DNA from 4 places in the Sporosarcina sp. GW1-11 genome. Region 4 is predicted to be linked to each of the others. Evidence: riboswitches for the same ligand, from Rfam matches in the RefSeq annotation. Region 4 holds a riboswitch; each other region holds the start of a gene.
What was found. Region 4 has a riboswitch for cobalamin ahead of ORD22_RS11655 (ribonucleoside-diphosphate reductase subunit alpha). Riboswitches for the same ligand answer to the same signal wherever they lie in the genome.

Region 1: linked by a shared signal. The riboswitch ahead of cobJ (precorrin-3B C(17)-methyltransferase) and the one ahead of ORD22_RS11655 (ribonucleoside-diphosphate reductase subunit alpha) in region 4 are both predicted to bind cobalamin.
Region 2: linked by a shared signal. The riboswitch ahead of ORD22_RS12995 (DUF4430 domain-containing protein) and the one ahead of ORD22_RS11655 (ribonucleoside-diphosphate reductase subunit alpha) in region 4 are both predicted to bind cobalamin.
Region 3: linked by a shared signal. The riboswitch ahead of ORD22_RS11180 (DUF4430 domain-containing protein) and the one ahead of ORD22_RS11655 (ribonucleoside-diphosphate reductase subunit alpha) in region 4 are both predicted to bind cobalamin.

Annotation. Positions count from the first base shown of each region.
Region 1 covers NZ_JAPMIW010000003.1:134,012-138,230, reverse strand. Annotated here, with positions in the region: gene cobK (precorrin-6A reductase) at 1-619, opposite strand, end outside; gene cobJ (precorrin-3B C(17)-methyltransferase) at 629-2,287, opposite strand; cobalamin riboswitch at 2,420-2,596, opposite strand; gene rpsI (30S ribosomal protein S9) at 2,803-3,195, opposite strand; gene rplM (50S ribosomal protein L13) at 3,215-3,652, opposite strand; gene truA (tRNA pseudouridine(38-40) synthase TruA) at 3,825-4,219, opposite strand, start outside.
Region 2 covers NZ_JAPMIW010000024.1:40,382-44,600, reverse strand. Annotated here, with positions in the region: gene ORD22_RS13005 (glycine betaine uptake BCCT transporter) at 1-1,347, opposite strand, end outside; gene ORD22_RS13000 (hypothetical protein) at 1,532-1,708, shown strand; cobalamin riboswitch at 1,830-2,015, shown strand; gene ORD22_RS12995 (DUF4430 domain-containing protein) at 2,142-4,219, shown strand, end outside.
Region 3 covers NZ_JAPMIW010000017.1:46,358-50,576, forward strand. Annotated here, with positions in the region: gene ORD22_RS11180 (DUF4430 domain-containing protein) at 1-2,519, opposite strand, end outside; cobalamin riboswitch at 2,640-2,827, opposite strand; gene ORD22_RS11185 (hypothetical protein) at 3,013-3,216, opposite strand; TPP riboswitch at 3,550-3,647, shown strand; gene ORD22_RS11190 (ABC transporter ATP-binding protein) at 3,733-4,219, shown strand, end outside.
Region 4 covers NZ_JAPMIW010000019.1:29,452-33,670, forward strand. Annotated here, with positions in the region: gene ORD22_RS11655 (ribonucleoside-diphosphate reductase subunit alpha) at 1-1,702, opposite strand, end outside; cobalamin riboswitch at 1,847-2,022, opposite strand; gene ORD22_RS11660 (alanine/glycine:cation symporter family protein) at 2,231-3,655, opposite strand; gene ORD22_RS11665 (glycerate kinase) at 3,706-4,219, opposite strand, start outside.

The DNA.
Region 1 (4,219 bases), on a different contig from region 4:
CTTTGCCGCTTTCCTTAGTAATCATTAACGTCACATCATATTGCTCGCACAAAGACTTATTGAGTGATTCAGAAAACGGTCCTTGTATTGCGACAATATCCTTTTGTTTAATCCCTAATCTGTCGCATTTTTCCATATTCCCTACGTTTGGGAGCATTCTGCAAATCAATCTAATTTCATCGCGCAATAAGTAGTTTGTAAACACTTCCAACGTCTTACTGCCCGTTGTTAACATAATCGTCCCTTTATGCGTTTGAGCTAGCTTAGCAGCGTCTTCATAACTGTCAACCTCTGTAATCAGCGGAGAAACAAATTCTTCTTTCGGACGTTCATAGCGAATATATGGAATACCGCATGCCTTTGCTGCTGTCATAGCAGTTTTCGAAGCTTCTTCCGCATAGGGATGACTAGCATCCACTACACAAGTCATCTCATACTTCTTGATCAGCGCTACCATGTCATCCACTGTTAACCGACCCACCTGATACGAGATAGCGTTCTCTTTTAAACTTTCTGCCGCAGATTCGGTGACTACTGTGGCTATTAGAGGGTAGCCGAGACTCTGCAAACGAATGGCTAAAGCTCTAGCATCGCTAGTACCTGCTAAAAATAAAATCATAGTTTCCTCCTAATCTCCACAAGGTGCTGGCTCTACTTCAATCTTGCAGCTCATGTCGTAATAGTCATAGTTCAAAACTTTTTTGACACGTTTAAAATACTTAAAGAAACGTTCGTTAGGATGTGCATTTTGTTCGTATTCTTCTATAATTTTGGTTACTAGTGGGATTAAATCTTCTGGCTCAATTCCCTCTGCTATAGGTTGAGCGGCATGGGCAGTACGACCAACTGGCTTCGCACCAATAAATAAATCAAATTTTTTCTTCCGGTACACAATCCCAATATCATCAAACACAGGGCGATAACACGCCATTCCGCAACCATTGAACCCAACATGCAATTGCTTCGGAAGCTTCATCCCTTCAAACTTTGCTGCGATTTCTTCTGCATATGGGATAGAATCTGCCTTTTCTCCGTAACAAAAATCACATGCTTTGACTTTTAAGACTTCCCCTGCCGGCATGACTGTTAAATGATTTTCTTCAAGCTTTTCAACAATCGCTTCAGGATTATCTGTTGTAACCTTTACTAAAAAACGATGATCCGGAGTATATTCCAAGGTACCCTTCTCACCAACGACTTCAGCCATTACACGCATTTGCTCTGCTGTGATCATTTTATTAGCAACACCAGGTGAAACTGAAAATTCAAATATATTCTCGATAGGCTGTCTTACCAAAAATGGATTTGGCACTTCTTCTTTTGACACCAGTGATAAGGCCTTTAAAGCCATGTCCATTGTCTGAACCTTTTGCTCTTGTTCTTTCTGTTGTATTGGAGCCTGCTCAGGTGTCTTTCTAATGATTTCCTCATAACCTGATTGCGCTTCTCCAGTTTCTTGATCAAGCGCCCATGGTTCCGCTTCCTTTTTTAAGCGCTGATGCGGTCTTAATCTTTGTTTACCTTCCCCTAATGTATATTTTCGTTGATAGCCCCTTGGCGTAATAATTTTATCTTCATAAAAGAAAGTGGAAGAGTTACCGATAATGACAGTTGTCAACATTCCGATATCATGCTCAAGCATTTCAGATAATGTTGTCAGGACAATGTGTTGATTTTCACGATACGCACTTTTCACTAGCCCTACAGGTGTGTCAGGGGAACGATATTTTAGTAAAATATTTTGTGCTTCTACAATTTGACGTGTTCTGCGTCCACTTTTCGGATTGTATAAAGCAATTACAAAATCCGCCATCCCAGCTGCTTCAATTCGTTTTTCGATAACCGTCCATGGTGTTAGATGGTCACTTAAACTGATCGTACAAGAATCATGCATGACAGGTGCGCCCAGTAAGCTCGCGCATGAATTAATTGCTGATATACCTGGAACAATTTCTACTTCAATTCCTTCTGCTTCAGTCCAACCCTTTTCAACAAGCACTTCATACACTAATCCTGCCATACCATACGCACCTGAATCACCACTGGAAATAACTGAGACAATACCGCCCGCCTCCGCTTTCTTAACAGCATCTATTGCACGCGATACTTCTTCTGTCATGCCTGTGCTAACAATGGACTTCGCTGTCACTAAATGCTTAATCAGCTCTACGTAAGTTTTATAACCAATAATATAATCACTTTCTTGCAGTGCCGTTAACGCTCGTCCTGTAATATGTTCAGTAGCTCCGGGACCGAATCCAACAACAAAAATTTTTCCCTTTTTCATGGTTTCCCTCCAAATAAAAAATGCCTACACTCCTTTTCAAGGAAGTGTAGGCATGTGAAAGTATATAGAAATCATACTGAAACATAGGACAATTAATAAAATTGTCCCGCCTATACTTCTCCCTCCGAAAAGTATGTGTCGTTTAAATAAGCAGGTTTCCTGACTCAAGCTTCATTTTACTCTTACACCTTCCCGATTTCTCAGTGGTTTTGTAATTTCATCAGCTTTTACAGTAGCGGGGGCTGTACTAGATTTTCACTAGTTTCCCTTTTACCTCACAATGTGAGCACTTATTTAAATTAAGTTATTTAATTTTCATAAATATAACATACAATCTTTGAATCTACAAATATACACCAGGTTTATTTTCGGAACCCTTAAGAAAGATTATTTGCTCCGCTATGGATAATTGCGATTTCTATTCCTCTATAGTCTGTGCGAGTTGTTTGAGAATCTAAAAAACCCCTTTCCGATAAACTCGGAAAGGGGCTGTAAAGTTTGGTATGAAACCAATATTAACGCTTTGAGAACTGAGGTGCACGACGAGCGCCGCGAAGACCTGGCTTCTTACGTTCTTTCATACGTGGGTCACGTGTTAGAAGGCCAGCTGATTTCAATACTGGACGGAAATCTGGATCTACAGTTAGCAACGCACGAGCTACGCCGTGACGGATTGCTCCTGCTTGACCTGTGTAACCTCCACCGTTTACGTTAACATGGATATCGTAGCTTCCAAGTGTTTCCGTTGCAACTAGTGGTTGTTTGATGATTTCACGAAGTGTTTCGAATGGTACGTAGTCTTCTACGTCACGGTTGTTGACGACAATTTTGCCTTCGCCAGGAACTAGACGTACACGAGCTACTGAACTTTTACGACGGCCAGTGCCGATATATTGTACTTGTGCCAAGTGTGTTTCCTCCTCTTAATTATCCGCGAAGCTCAAATGCTTCTGGTTTTTGTGCTGCGTGCTGATGTTCTGGACCAGCATAAACGTGTAATTTCTTGATTGTTTGACGACCTAGAGGACCGTTTGGAAGCATTCCTTTGATCGCAAGTTCAAGCATTTTAACCGGGTAGTTAGTACGCATCTCAAGAGCAGTACGAGTTTTAATGCTACCTGTGTACCCAGAGTGACGGTGGTAAAGCTTGTCTTTCAACTTGTTACCAGTCAATTGAATTTTTTCTGCATTGATAATGATGACGTGGTCACCTGTATCAACATGTGGTGTAAACGTTGGTTTATGTTTACCGCGTAATAGTGTTGCAACTTCTGAAGCAAGACGTCCAAGCGTTTGTCCTTCAGCGTCGACAACTAGCCATTTACGTTCTACTTCGTGACCTTTAGCCATGAATGTTGTGCGCATATTGTAATCCTCCTAAAAGTATCAATCTGTTCCATTGTTTTCTCTATCCCTAAACACAAATAAACTTCCGGGGCTCATTGTGGGGTTATTGAAATACCATTTATCATGTTAACCTTTATTTTCAATAAAGTCAAGCGTTTTTATGAAAACACCAGGATTAGTTGCCATGCCTTCAATACGTGACTTCCACTAGGTACAAACCATGTGCCGGCGCTGTCTTGCCGGCCTTTTGACGATCTTTTGCCTGAAGTATCTTGTAGACGTCTTCCGGCTCATCCCAGCCAATCCCTACCGCCAATAAAACACCTGCAATCGTACGTACCATATTGTAAAGAAAGCCATCGCCTTCTATTTCTAATATTAATTCATCCTGCTGTCGTTCAAGTGTTAACTTACGAATTGTCCGAACTTTATTGTTCGTTGCAGTTTTCGCTGAGCAAAAACTTGTAAAATCATGCGTCCCGATTAAGTGTACGGCTCCTGCATTCATACGATCAATATCCGGATTCCATCTACCTAAATGAACCGAAAAATTTCGCTCAAAAGGGCTTTGTACTTCACTGTAGG
Region 2 (4,219 bases), on a different contig from region 4:
AATCGCGATAGAAGATTGAATGACACCCCAGACGATTTTTAAATTATTAGGAGGCGTCAGTGATCCGTACGACGATTGCATACCGAGTACGAACGTTGCTGAATCTGCTGACGTGATGAAGAAAGAAATAATTAGCAAAATAGCAATTACTGAAATGACAAATGACCAAGGTAATCCGCTAAACATTTCAAAGATCGTCAACTCTGTCGCACTAGAAGCGAGATCTATAACTCCTGCTCTTTGCGTCTCAATCGCTGTCGTACCGAATGCTGCGAACCAAATCGCACTCAATACGGTAGGAACGACCAATACACCAATCATGAACTCTCGAATGGTACGACCTTTTGAGACACGGGCGATAAACATCCCAACAAATGGAGACCAAGCCATCCACCAAGCCCAATAAAAGAGCGTCCAACCGTTTAGCCAAGTACGATTTTCAGGAGTCAATGGTGCGGTACGGAAACTCAATCGGATGATGTTTTCCAAATAGCCCCCTATAGAATCCGTAAACATATTGAAAATCAGTAAGGTAGGTCCGAGTGCAATGATGAAGATCAATAGCGCAATTGCCAAGACCATATTGGCATTGGATAATATTTTGATTCCTTTACCGAGTCCACTCCAAGCAGAAATTAGGAATAATACAGTCACGACTGCGATAATAACGAACTGTGACCAAAAACCAATCGGTATATCAAATAAATAATTCAGACCGGCATTGATTTGTACGGCTCCGAATCCAAGTGATGTTGCTACACCGAAAACGGTCGCGAAAATAGCGAAGACATCAATTATAGTACCGAGTGGCCCATCTACACGATCCCCGAAGATCGGGCGAAGCGTGGATGAGATTAAGCCTGGTTGTCCTTTGCGGAACTGGAAGTAGGCAAGTACTAAAGCGGTCATTCCATAAACAGCCCACGCGTGGAAGCCCCAGTGGAAGAATGTCACACGCATCGCTTCTTTGTAGGATGCTTTCGTCTCAGTTGCTGTCGTGGCAGGATCTATCGCATAATGCGACAAAGGTTCAGCGGCACCGTAAAAGACTAAACCGATGCCCATTCCAGCAGAAAATAACATCGCAAGCCAAGAAATCATCGAAAACTGCGGACGATCCTTCTCTTTCCCTAAACGAATTCTACCGATAGGGCTGAAAATCAGAAAAACTGAAACAAAAAACAGCATAGACACAGTCAGTAAGTAATACCAGCCGAAAGAGTCAGTGATGAAATTCTTAATAATAGACGTTATTTCTTCAAAATGAATAGGTGCAATGACACCATATCCGACCGCCAATAGGACAGCCACTAATGTAATATAAAATGTAATCGAAACTTTTTTCATATATCCCCCTTGTGTAAATATATTAGTATGTATTGCATTTCCGAAAAGTAGGCATATACATTTTAGACTACCCAATTGAAACATACGACAAACGTAAATATCAACTATTTTTATTTAATTATAAAACGTGCAACTTGTAGCCGTGCTATACTAAAGAAACGAAATAGGTGAGGAGGAGATTTTCATGCAATATTCACAACCTAAAATGCTTCAGCTCGTCAAGCATAGCCCGGAGCTTAATAGACAATTAAAAGCGATCATGAAGGAGCATGAACTAGAAAAAAGCTTTGCCTTAAAAGCTTTGTATCATGCGGTAGTTAAAGACGGCGGGAAATATCAAAGAGATTATCAGGAACTGTAAGACATTTCCTCGTATTTTATTTATAAATAGACCGATGAAAAATAATAGTTCATCGGTCCTTTATACCGTTCTATCAAAATAGTAAATGACACGAGACGTAGCTGTGATATACTAAAATAAAAGCTAAATAGATTGTTTTGGTTCTTTGCATATGATGCAGATTAAAATAGGAAACAGGTGAAAATCCTGTACGGTCCGGCCACTGTAAATGGGAAGCGTCTTCAAATACCACTGGTGATAAACTGGGAAGGTTGAAGATGTGTGAATACCCATAAGTCAGGAGACTTGCCAAAACAATATACGTTACGCCTTCCGAGAAAAGGTGTGCATATTGTATGGAGCAATTCCTGAATTACATCCAACTATACAAAATGCCCTTGTCCTTCTCTTTGGAGGCAAGGGCTTATTTTTTTCAATAAAAGGAGGAATTCTATTGGTTAAACGTTATGTTTCATTCATCGCAAGTATTTTTCTTGCTTCATCATTGCTTTTACCAACAACAACTTCAGTTGCTATCGCAAGTTCAGATGCACAGCAACAAATGGCAATTGCACAACAGAATATTGCTGTGGAGGTTGTTGGCTTAGATGATGTTTTATTGCAAGAAACGATTCAAATTACAGAAGGTCAAAATGCGTTAGAGGCACTGAAAATGGCTTTAGATGCTAAGGGAATCGTTTATAAGATTACAGAAAGCAGTTTTGGTTCTTATGTTTCTTCTATAAATAATGAAGATGCAGGTCTACTAGGCGGCTGGGATGGTTGGGGCTATACAGTCAATGGCGTATCTCCTAATATAGGTGCGGCAAGCTACGTACTCAAAGAAAATGACCAACTGCGATTCTCTTACGGTCGTTATGCAGCATTCTCATCGTCAACAGTTGTAACTGCGGGCAGTAAAAATCCTAACATTACAGTCAACTTAGTAGGTGACACATTTACACAAGAGGCTAGCAATCCTGCAAATTGGAGTATTAATCAGTCGAATGTAAAAATCTCCACGATAACTAAAAATACGAATCAGCAAGTAACGATTCAACTAGACGGTGCAGCACAACGAGGCGACTTCACGTTGACTGCATTGGATGGTGTTGTTGTAGGAAAGTCCGAGCCAGCAGCTTCGCTTACTGTAACGGTAGAAGCTGATCCAAAACGAATCGAAAATTCGATTAAAAAAGTTACAGATTATATAGTCAGTAGTCCTGTATCTAGCGAGTGGCAAGCGATTGGATTAGTAAAAGCAGGAGTTGCAGTTCCATCAAGCTATGAAACAGCATTTACCACTAATCTAAAAGATCAAGTCATTGATCAAATCGGCGGAAATCGTTTAAAGATTACAGATGTAGAACGTTTAACGATGGCGGCTGTAGCGATTGGGAAAGATCCTGCGAATATTAATGGAGCTAATTTACTAGATAAGATTTATAACAGTGAAGATATTCGCAATGTAGATACGATGATTCGCCAAGGAACAAATGGATTGATCTTTGCATTGATTGCTTTGGATACGAATAACTTTGACATTCCAAGCAATGCGCGTTGGAATCGTGAAAAAATCGTTGCCGAATTGTTGAAGTATCAGAGAGAAGACGGAGCGTGGAGTTTGGAAACTAGTAAGACAGGCTCAGCAAGTTATGACATAACCGCAATGGCAATGACTTCATTAGCACCATATACAAATCAAGCGGATGTAAAAAGTGCAATTGATCGAGCAGTCAATTACTTGTCAGCACAACAAGGGGAGACTGGTGGTTTTAATGAAGCATTTGTAGGTGGTATTTCAAGTGAAGCGACTTCGCAAGTAATTATCGGTTTGACAGCAAATGCAATCGATCCACAAGGTAAGCAGTTTACAAAGAATGGTGTGAATTTAGTAGATCACTTATTAAGTTTCCAACTAGAGTCTGGTGGCTTTAAACATACCGAAAATGAAACCGCTGCAAATGGTATGGCAACGGAACAAGCATTGCAAGCACTAGTAGCCTACGATTTATTCACAAAAGATCAAGGACGCTTGTATGATTTCTCTCAGAAACAGACACAACCACAGCCAGAAGTTTCAGCACATTCTACTCTTAAAGGGATTCTAAACGGCAGTCTTCTAAACGTCCAGAAAAACAAAAATGGCGCGTGGTCTTCTATTTTAATCGAGAACGAGGAAGCATTAGGCGGGTATTACATCGTTCAAGCAGGGGAGAAGGGTAGTAAGCAATCAGCTACAATCCCAGAAGGAACGAAAAAAATATTTCTAGTCGATAATGACCAGGTATATCGTGATTTTGACGCGAAAATCGTAGCGCCATCGCATCCGTTTACCGTTACATTCAACAAAGAAGTACAGAATACAACAGTTAATCTAAGTAAGATATATGTAGAAGATGTACAAGGTCAGCGTGTGCCTGTAAATGTTTCTGTCAAAGGCAATAGAGCGACTGTCACGCCACAAACAAATTATACGAGTGGTCAGTTGTATTCACTAGTCATATCGGATCTCGTTTCGACTGATGGAAA
Region 3 (4,219 bases), on a different contig from region 4:
GCACTCACTATTGCTTTTGAAAGTACGTTAATTGAGATTTCTTCAACTGGTACTTGACCTTGTACATGTAGAATCACCGCTTGATTATTTACCGTTTCTACGGAATCGATTACTAAATCTGTCTGATCAATAACCCAGCTATCCACCTCAAGAGCCGCATCCGTAAACGTATCACCTTTAAGCTTAATTTCGATTGTTGGATCTACAGTTCCGCTAGTCAACTCAACGCTCGAACTGATTTCGGCATTGCGTTTGTAATATAAGTGAACTTTATCATTTGAAGAGAGTTCGTCTTCAAGTGATTGAATCGCTTGATCATTTACTGACACAACCCAAGAGTCAGAACCACCTAAGCTGCCATTTTTTTCTTCATTAACTGATACAATACTGCCGAGCTTCGTATCGAGCTCATAAGCTATATTTTGTTCTGTCAAAATATTTTCTATAAGTTGTTTTACCGTAGTTCCTGGTTCAAACGACACTTCAGATTCGGCAACTACAACTTTAGTTACTCCATCAATTGCTAACGTTGCCTTTTGTGTAACTGGTTCTGGCTTCGGATCATTCGCAATGCGATTCCAAACCGAGTTTCCTGCTGTCATGTCAGCTAAAGCTAACAATGCTTGTTCTGTTGCCATCAAATTAGTTGAAGGAAAGTCGCTTTTCCACATAAACGATCCGTCATCTTTTTGGAATCCTTTTAATGCATCAAGTACTGTATTTCCTTCTACATGCCATTTTTCCGCTAGTACATCTTCTTTTACTGCCACAAGACCCCAAATTGCTGTAGATAATGAATTGGAATTATCGCCACTTCCCCATGGACCTGCTGAGTTAAATCCGCCATTGCTTAAATCAGATTGTCTAGCTTTTAATAACCCTTTTGCTTTATCAATCGCAGCGTCTACATCACTTGTTCCTTGATAAGTAGACAATGCTAGCAACGCCATACCTGTTAAGTCAGGATCAGATTCGGTCCCACTTAACGCATATCCACCATCAGTATTTTGTTTGCTTAGTAAATAATTTAATGCTTTTTGTTTCTTTTCTGCATTCCACTCGCCTAAATCAGCACCTAGACGTTCACCTGTGTCCATTGCAAGTAATGCCCACATATGTTTATTGATTCCGCCGATTGCGCCTGTTTCTAGGTTTTGTTGAGTTGCTAATTCTGCATAGAGATTACGATTCGTTTCCCATGCTTTTGCAGGATCTTCATTCATCGCAAGTAATCCGAAGATATAGCGAATGTGTTCCGTGCCCCCATTATTAGGCTGAAGATTAGCTGGAGCTGTTTTCTGCCATGTTGGTAATTTCCACACGCCATCCGTTAGGTTTTCACCTGCAGCGTATAGTCCAACTAGTGTCTGCCACGAATCTACTGTCGAGTCTTTAGTTTTGTAAAACTGAACGACTTCTTCTAGCATTTGTTCTGCTGAAGGTGGTTCTACTGGTTCTGGTTCTGGTTCTGGTTCTAGTTTAGGTTCGTTAAAGATTCGATTCCAAACAGAATTTCCAGCTTTCATATCTGCTAATGCTAGTAATATTTGTTCTGTTGCCATTAAGTTTGTTTTTGGTTGAGTGGTCTTCCACATATATGAACCGTCTTCTAACTGGAAATCATTTAACGCATCTAGTACTGTCTTACTTTCTACCTGCCAAGCATCTGCCATGACGTCCTGCCCTACTGCCACAAGACCCCAAACCGCTACGGCTAAGGAGTTGGAATTATCGCCACTTCCCCATGGACCTGCTGAGTTAAATCCGCCACTATCCAAATTTAACTGTCTAGCTTTTAATAATTTCTTCGCCTTTTCAATCGCAACATCTACTGCGCTCGTCCCTTGATAATTAGACAACGCAAGTAATGCCATACCTGTCAAATCCGTATCCGAAACTGTCCCACCTAAAGCGTATCCACCATCTGTCTTTTGTTGATCAAGTAAATAGTCCAGCGCTTTTTGTTTCGTTTCCGAATTCCACTTCCCTAAGTCGGCACCTAGACGTTCACCTGTGTCCATTGCAAGCATAGCCCACATATGTTTATTGATTCCGCCGATTGCTCCTGTTTCCAGGTTTTGTTGAGTTGCTAATTCTGCATAGAGATTACGCTTCGTTTCCCATGCTTTTGCAGGGTCTTCATTCATCGCAAGTAATCCGAAGATATAGCGAATGTGTTCTGTGCCATGATGTGTTTCGTTAAGGCCAGCCGGCTCTTCTGTTTGCCATTCGGGTAAAATCCACTGACCATCCGTTAGGTCTTCACCGGCAGCATATAGTCCAACCAATGTCTGCCAAGAATCAATTTTCTGATTCCGATTCTTATAAAACTGGACGGTTTTCGCCAATAGCTCATCCACAGAATAACGATCTTCAGCGGGTAATTCTTCTCCACCTGATTGTTCTGTTTGCCCTGTATCAGGACTCACTGCTTGTACCGCTGGAGTTAAAAACGACAATACCAGCAGTAAACTCAATAACACCGAAAACCATTTTCTCACCAAATGATAATTCCCCAACTATTCCTACCTCCTATTTTTCTCCGTAATAAAAACCCTCACCTCCGGAAAGAGACAAGGGCATATGTATGCGTGTATAAACTACTACCACAAAAACATGCGTACCTTTTTCCGGAAGGCAGTTAGCATTGTATCTTGGCAAGTCTCCTGACTTATGGATACAAACACAACTTCAACCTTCCCAGTAATACACCAGTGGTTTTCTGAAGTTACTTTCCATTTACAGTGGCCGGACCGTTCAGGATTTTCACCTGATTCCTTTTTCAACTTTGCAGATTAGGCAAAGTACCAAAATACGCTATGAAACTATATTTAATGATAGAGAATAGATTTGTAAAATGCAATAGCAAAAAGCTTTACTAACGGATTTCACTATTCTATTTACTGATTAAGAGCTTTAGTGATTACAAAAAAAGCTGCCCTCACAAGTCGAAACTTGTCAGACAGCTCTCTATTTATTATTGCTAGGAAGAAAAGTATGACGCGTCACTAATTAATTCAGTACATACATTTTTGTTTCTAGTTTTTTATAAATGGTAGTAGTCGTCATTGTAATCACATGAATATATTTTTCAGGAACTGCTACCCGAATAGAATTCAGTCTATTCTCGTTAATCCATTCTGTTAGGTTACCCCACTCATCTGCAAATGAAGTAAGTTCATTTATATTAATCGCTGGTACTCTTACAGTGATCAAATGATCGCATAGTTTGGTGTTGCAGGTATAGAGATTAGTAACGTATTTCCAACTATTTTGAACGTGCCTTTGTCTAGGCAGGAAGCAAAATCCTTCTCCACTTTTTCACATGACAATTTGCCAATGCTCTACATTTCTCTCCCTATTTATTTTCATTAAAAACTGCTTAATTCAAAGGTAATACTTGTTACGTAGTTAGACCTTTGCATCTACTTCTGAACTTTTACTACTATCGGTATAGCTATTCATTTATTTAGCTTATTTTCCTATTCTTCATCATTTAACATCTAACGCATCTTGACTACTAGCCTATACTATGCAACGATAAGTGATGATACACACTAGGGGTGCTTTTGCTGAGAGAGGCCGTTGCCTTAACCCTTTAACCTGCACTAGATAATGCTAGCGAAGGGAAGTGGACATATAGACGGTTTAGGCCGGATTATGTAACCTCTTCGCAAAAAGAAGTGGTCTTTTTTGCGTTGATGATTTTAAGAAAAGTGAAGTGATTACTACATGAGAAAGACGGTACTCGCATTTGATAACGTTTCGTTTCATTACCAAGCGGCTAAGGCATCGCTTCCAGTAGCTATTTTAGATCAGCTCAATTTACAAGTACGTGAAGGTGAATTTGTTAGCATTATCGGTCCAAGTGGTTACGGTAAAAGTACACTTTTCCGGCTCATTACAGGTCTGGAAAATCCAGACGGCGGAGAAATTCTTTTAAATGGTGAAGCTAGGGACAATCGTTTAGGTCAAGTCGGCTATATGCCGCAGCAAGATTTATTAATGCCATGGCGAACGATTTTAGAAAATGTCAGACTTCCTCTTGAAATTCAAGAAAAAAAACAAGCCCATGCACGAATTATCGAATTGCTTGCGGATTTTGGATTGGCTGGAGTAGAAAACACCTATCCCGCGAACTTGTCGGGCGGCATGCGTCAGCGTGTGTCATTTTTGCGTACAGTTCTTACCGGATCGAATGTTTTGCTATTGGACGAGC
Region 4 (4,219 bases):
ATTCCATAGAAGCTTTGATCGTTAAATACGCAATATTTTCATAGAGCTTATCTGCAAATTCAACCGCTTCATCGGACTCCCATTGAATGTTTTTCAATGCTAACAGATGGTGCCATCCGAAAGTACCGAGGCCAATTCCGCGGTAACGCGCGTTCGTACGCTGCGCTTGTACAACAGGAATCTTATTCTGATCGATGACGTTATCGAGCATACGCACTTGGATTGTGATCAAACGGTCCAATACATCTGCTGTTACAGCTCTACCTAAGTTGATAGAAGATAAATTACAAACTACAAAATCGCCTGGCTTCGTACGTGTAACGACTAGATCGTCTTCCAATGAAACTGATTCGAATGTAGTAGCCGACATATTTTGCAATATTTCCGTGCATAAATTACTAGAATAAATAATTCCTTCATGCTTATTCGGGTTTGTACGATTCACTTCATCGCGGTAGAACATAAACGGTGTACCCGTCTCCAACTGGCTACGCAACACGCGTTTCATAATTTCAATTGCTGAAACCGTCTCTCTCGATAGATCCGGATTGTTTACACATTCTTCATACTTGTCGCGGAACGACCCTTGACCTTTTTTCTCATCATAGAAATCTTCCAATGAAAAGCCCATCTTCGTACGCACTTCATGTGGATCGAATAAATGCCACTCTTCACGCGCTTCGACTTTCTCCATAAATAGATCCGGCAAGCAAACACCTGTGAAAATATCATGTGCACGTAAACGATCGTCACCGTTATTCAGTTTCAAATCTAGGAACGTGAAAATATCCCGATGCCAAACATCTAAGTATACTGCCACAGCCCCTTGTCGCTGACCGAGCTGATCGACGCTAACTGCCGTGTTGTTCAATTGCTTGATCCAAGGTAACACACCGCTTGACGCGCCTTCAAAACCACGAATAGAGGCACCACGCGAGCGAACCTTCCCCATATAAACACCAATACCGCCACCGAATTTCGATAAGTTTGCGATGTCTGTGTTGCTGTTGTAAATGCCCTGCAAGGAATCATCCACCGTGTCGATGAAACAGCTAGACAGTTGTCCGTGCATCTTGCCTGCGTTCGATAATGTCGGCGTCGCAACCGTCATATACAAATTACTCATCGCCCAGTACGCTTCACCGATTTTATGAATGCGATCTTCCGTTTCATCTTGCATCAACGTCATTGCGATGATCAACCAACGCTCTTGAGGAAGTTCCACAGATTGCTTAGAGAAATTCACCGTCACATAGCGATCCACTAATGTTTTCAATCCAATATACGTAAATAATAAGTCGCGGGTCGGCTCTAACAACTGTCCGATCTCGTTCAATTCTTCTGTACTATACTTCTCAGTCAAAACAGGCGTGTACAATCCTTGTTCCACCAAGCGTTCTACATTTTTCGCGAAATCGGTATACACATCTGCTCCACGCAATGCCTTTTGCTTCGCATAAACATCGAATAAATAAATACGCGCAGCAACAAACGTCCAGTATGCATTCGCTTCGTCAATTCTGCTCAACGATTCAAGCACCATCGCATTCGTCCACTCCGTAGCTGAGCTATTTGGGTGACGCTCCTGGTATCGTTCGCTCGCTTGAACTAACGGCTCGATTTTCTGCTTCCCAAACTCCTCTTGAAGATTTTCCAGCAATAAATCCAAACCAACCGTTTCATGTATAATAGCCATTTGCATCTGCTCCCTTTGGTTAAGTTATGTAAAAAGAAAAAGACTCCCTAGAAATTCGGGAGTCATCATGTGATGAATGGTTATATGTGGAAAGTTTTAGGCAGACAAAAAAACCCCTGCTCGCCGCTTCCACTCTCCAACCCCGAAGAATGTATGCTTGAATGAATGGCAGGTCTCCTGGCTAGCACATCGTCCTTCCGTCTTTCCTTCCCGCCGAAGCAGTGGTTTTTCAAGACAGTCGTCCGTGCCATCAGTTGCGGGGACAGCTCCGTTTTCAGCGGATTCCCTTTTAAACCGTGATAGGTACCATTTCATCAAAATACTATATATAGTGTGTCAACTCCTTGTATAACCCTAACATGTTGTGGTCTGACTTGTAAAGCATAAAAAATCATCGCAGCTCAGATTCATGCTTCTGAACTACGATGCCTTTATGTTTCAAGCAGTATTTTCAATTATAGCAAACTTTCCGTGCGTTGACTAAAAGATATTGTGTGAACAATGTATATGCCCGTTTTAAACGAACATATTCCATCAGTTAATTCGATCTTCTGGCTTTTCCGCAGTTTCTTCCCAACATTCCGCGCCTTTTAGACCTGGAATACTGGCCGCTTTAAACACTGGATTTCTTCCCGCTCGTCGCTGTTTCGTGAAGTCGTCCAACACTTGGAAGGCCACTTTACCAAGCAACAAGATCACGACCAAGTTAATAATAGCCATAAGTCCCATGAATAGATCGGCCATATCCCAAACGACTTGTACTTTTGCGACAGCTCCGAAAAATACCATTCCGAGAACAAGTAGCTGATACACTAACTTCCAACCTTTATTCGCATTAATAAATTCAATATTCGTTTCGCCATAATAGTAGTTACCAATAATCGAACTAAAGGCGAAAAACATAATAGCAATCGCAATAAAGTATGGAGCCCACGCACCTACATGTACCGCCATGGATGCTTGTGTCAGCAAAATGCCGTTCGTCTCACCTGACTCATATAATCCACCAAGTAAAATAATGAACGCAGTTGCAGAACAAATGATAATTGTATCGAAAAATACGCCTAAACTCTGTACTAACCCTTGTTTCGCAGGGTGTGACACGTTAGCCGTAGCTGCAGCGTTCGGCACACTACCCATACCGGCTTCATTGGAGAATAGACCACGACGAACCCCTTGCATAATCGCCATACCAATCCCACCGCCTACAAATTCCTTAACGCCGAATGCATGTTCAAAAATCAACAGAACCATCGCAGGAATTTGTGTAATATTCATAACGACGATGAACAATGCAACGATAATATAAAATGTCGCCATTACCGGAACAATCGTCTGTGTTACTTTTACAATCCGCTTCACACCGCCAAAAACGATAAAAGCCGTCAATACCATTAAGCCGACTCCGATCGTCCAGTGCGGAATACCAAAGACATCCGAAAACGATTGACTGATCGTATTTGATTGCACCGAGTTAAAGATAAATCCGAAACACATCGTCAATAAAATGGCAAAAACAATTCCTAATTTCCGTTGTCCAAGCGCTTTTTCCATATAATACGCCGGCCCTCCACGGAATGTATCGCCGTCCTTCACCTTATACAGTTGCGCCAAAGTACTCTCGATGAACGCAGTCGCCATACCGATCAGCGCGATGACCCACATCCAAAATATCGCTCCGGGCCCACCAATACCAATCGCAAGAGCTACCCCTGCAACGTTCCCAGTCCCGACACGCGACGCCGCACTAATCGTAAACGCCTGGAACGGAGACACACCATCATTACTGTCTTTCTTCTCAACAATCAAACGGAACATCTCACCAAACAAGCGCACCTGTACAAATTTTGTGCGAATCGTGAAATACAATCCAGTAACCAATAAAAGTCCAATTAACACATACGTCCAAATGAAATTATTCGCTGGTCCTACGAGCCAATCCAAAGCATGTTGAAACATTTGAGCACCTCCTTAGTTGTATACATACCCTGCTAACCGCTAAATACGCATCATAGAAAAAAATTAAAATCCAGTGAAAATACTTCTTCCGTCCTTCTCGTCAACAGCTCAGATGCATTTGCCATTAATTCAGCAAGCGGTCGACCATCATCTACTTCGTATACTCCGGCAAACCATTCAGTTAGCTGTTCCCGAGCCACTTCCTCCACGGCGCCCGAAACTACAATTACAGGAATTCCATGTTCCGCTGCCAACCTTGCAACACCAATCAAAGCCTTGCCGTTTAGCGTCTGCAAATCCGTCTTCCCTTCCCCCGTCAATAGTACATCAACCGAGGAAAGATGCTGCACAAAATCCATCGCACGTAGCACAACAGCAATACCACTTTCCAGTCGAGCCCCACAATACGCAAGCAATGCTCCTGCAGTCCCCCCTGCTGCTCCCGCTCCACGAACGTCATGTAAGCGTTTACCTACCAATCGTTCGGTTTCATCCGCGAAATGTAACATGCCAGCGTCAAGAAACTCCACCTGTTTCGCATCCGCGCCTTTTTGCGGACCAAAA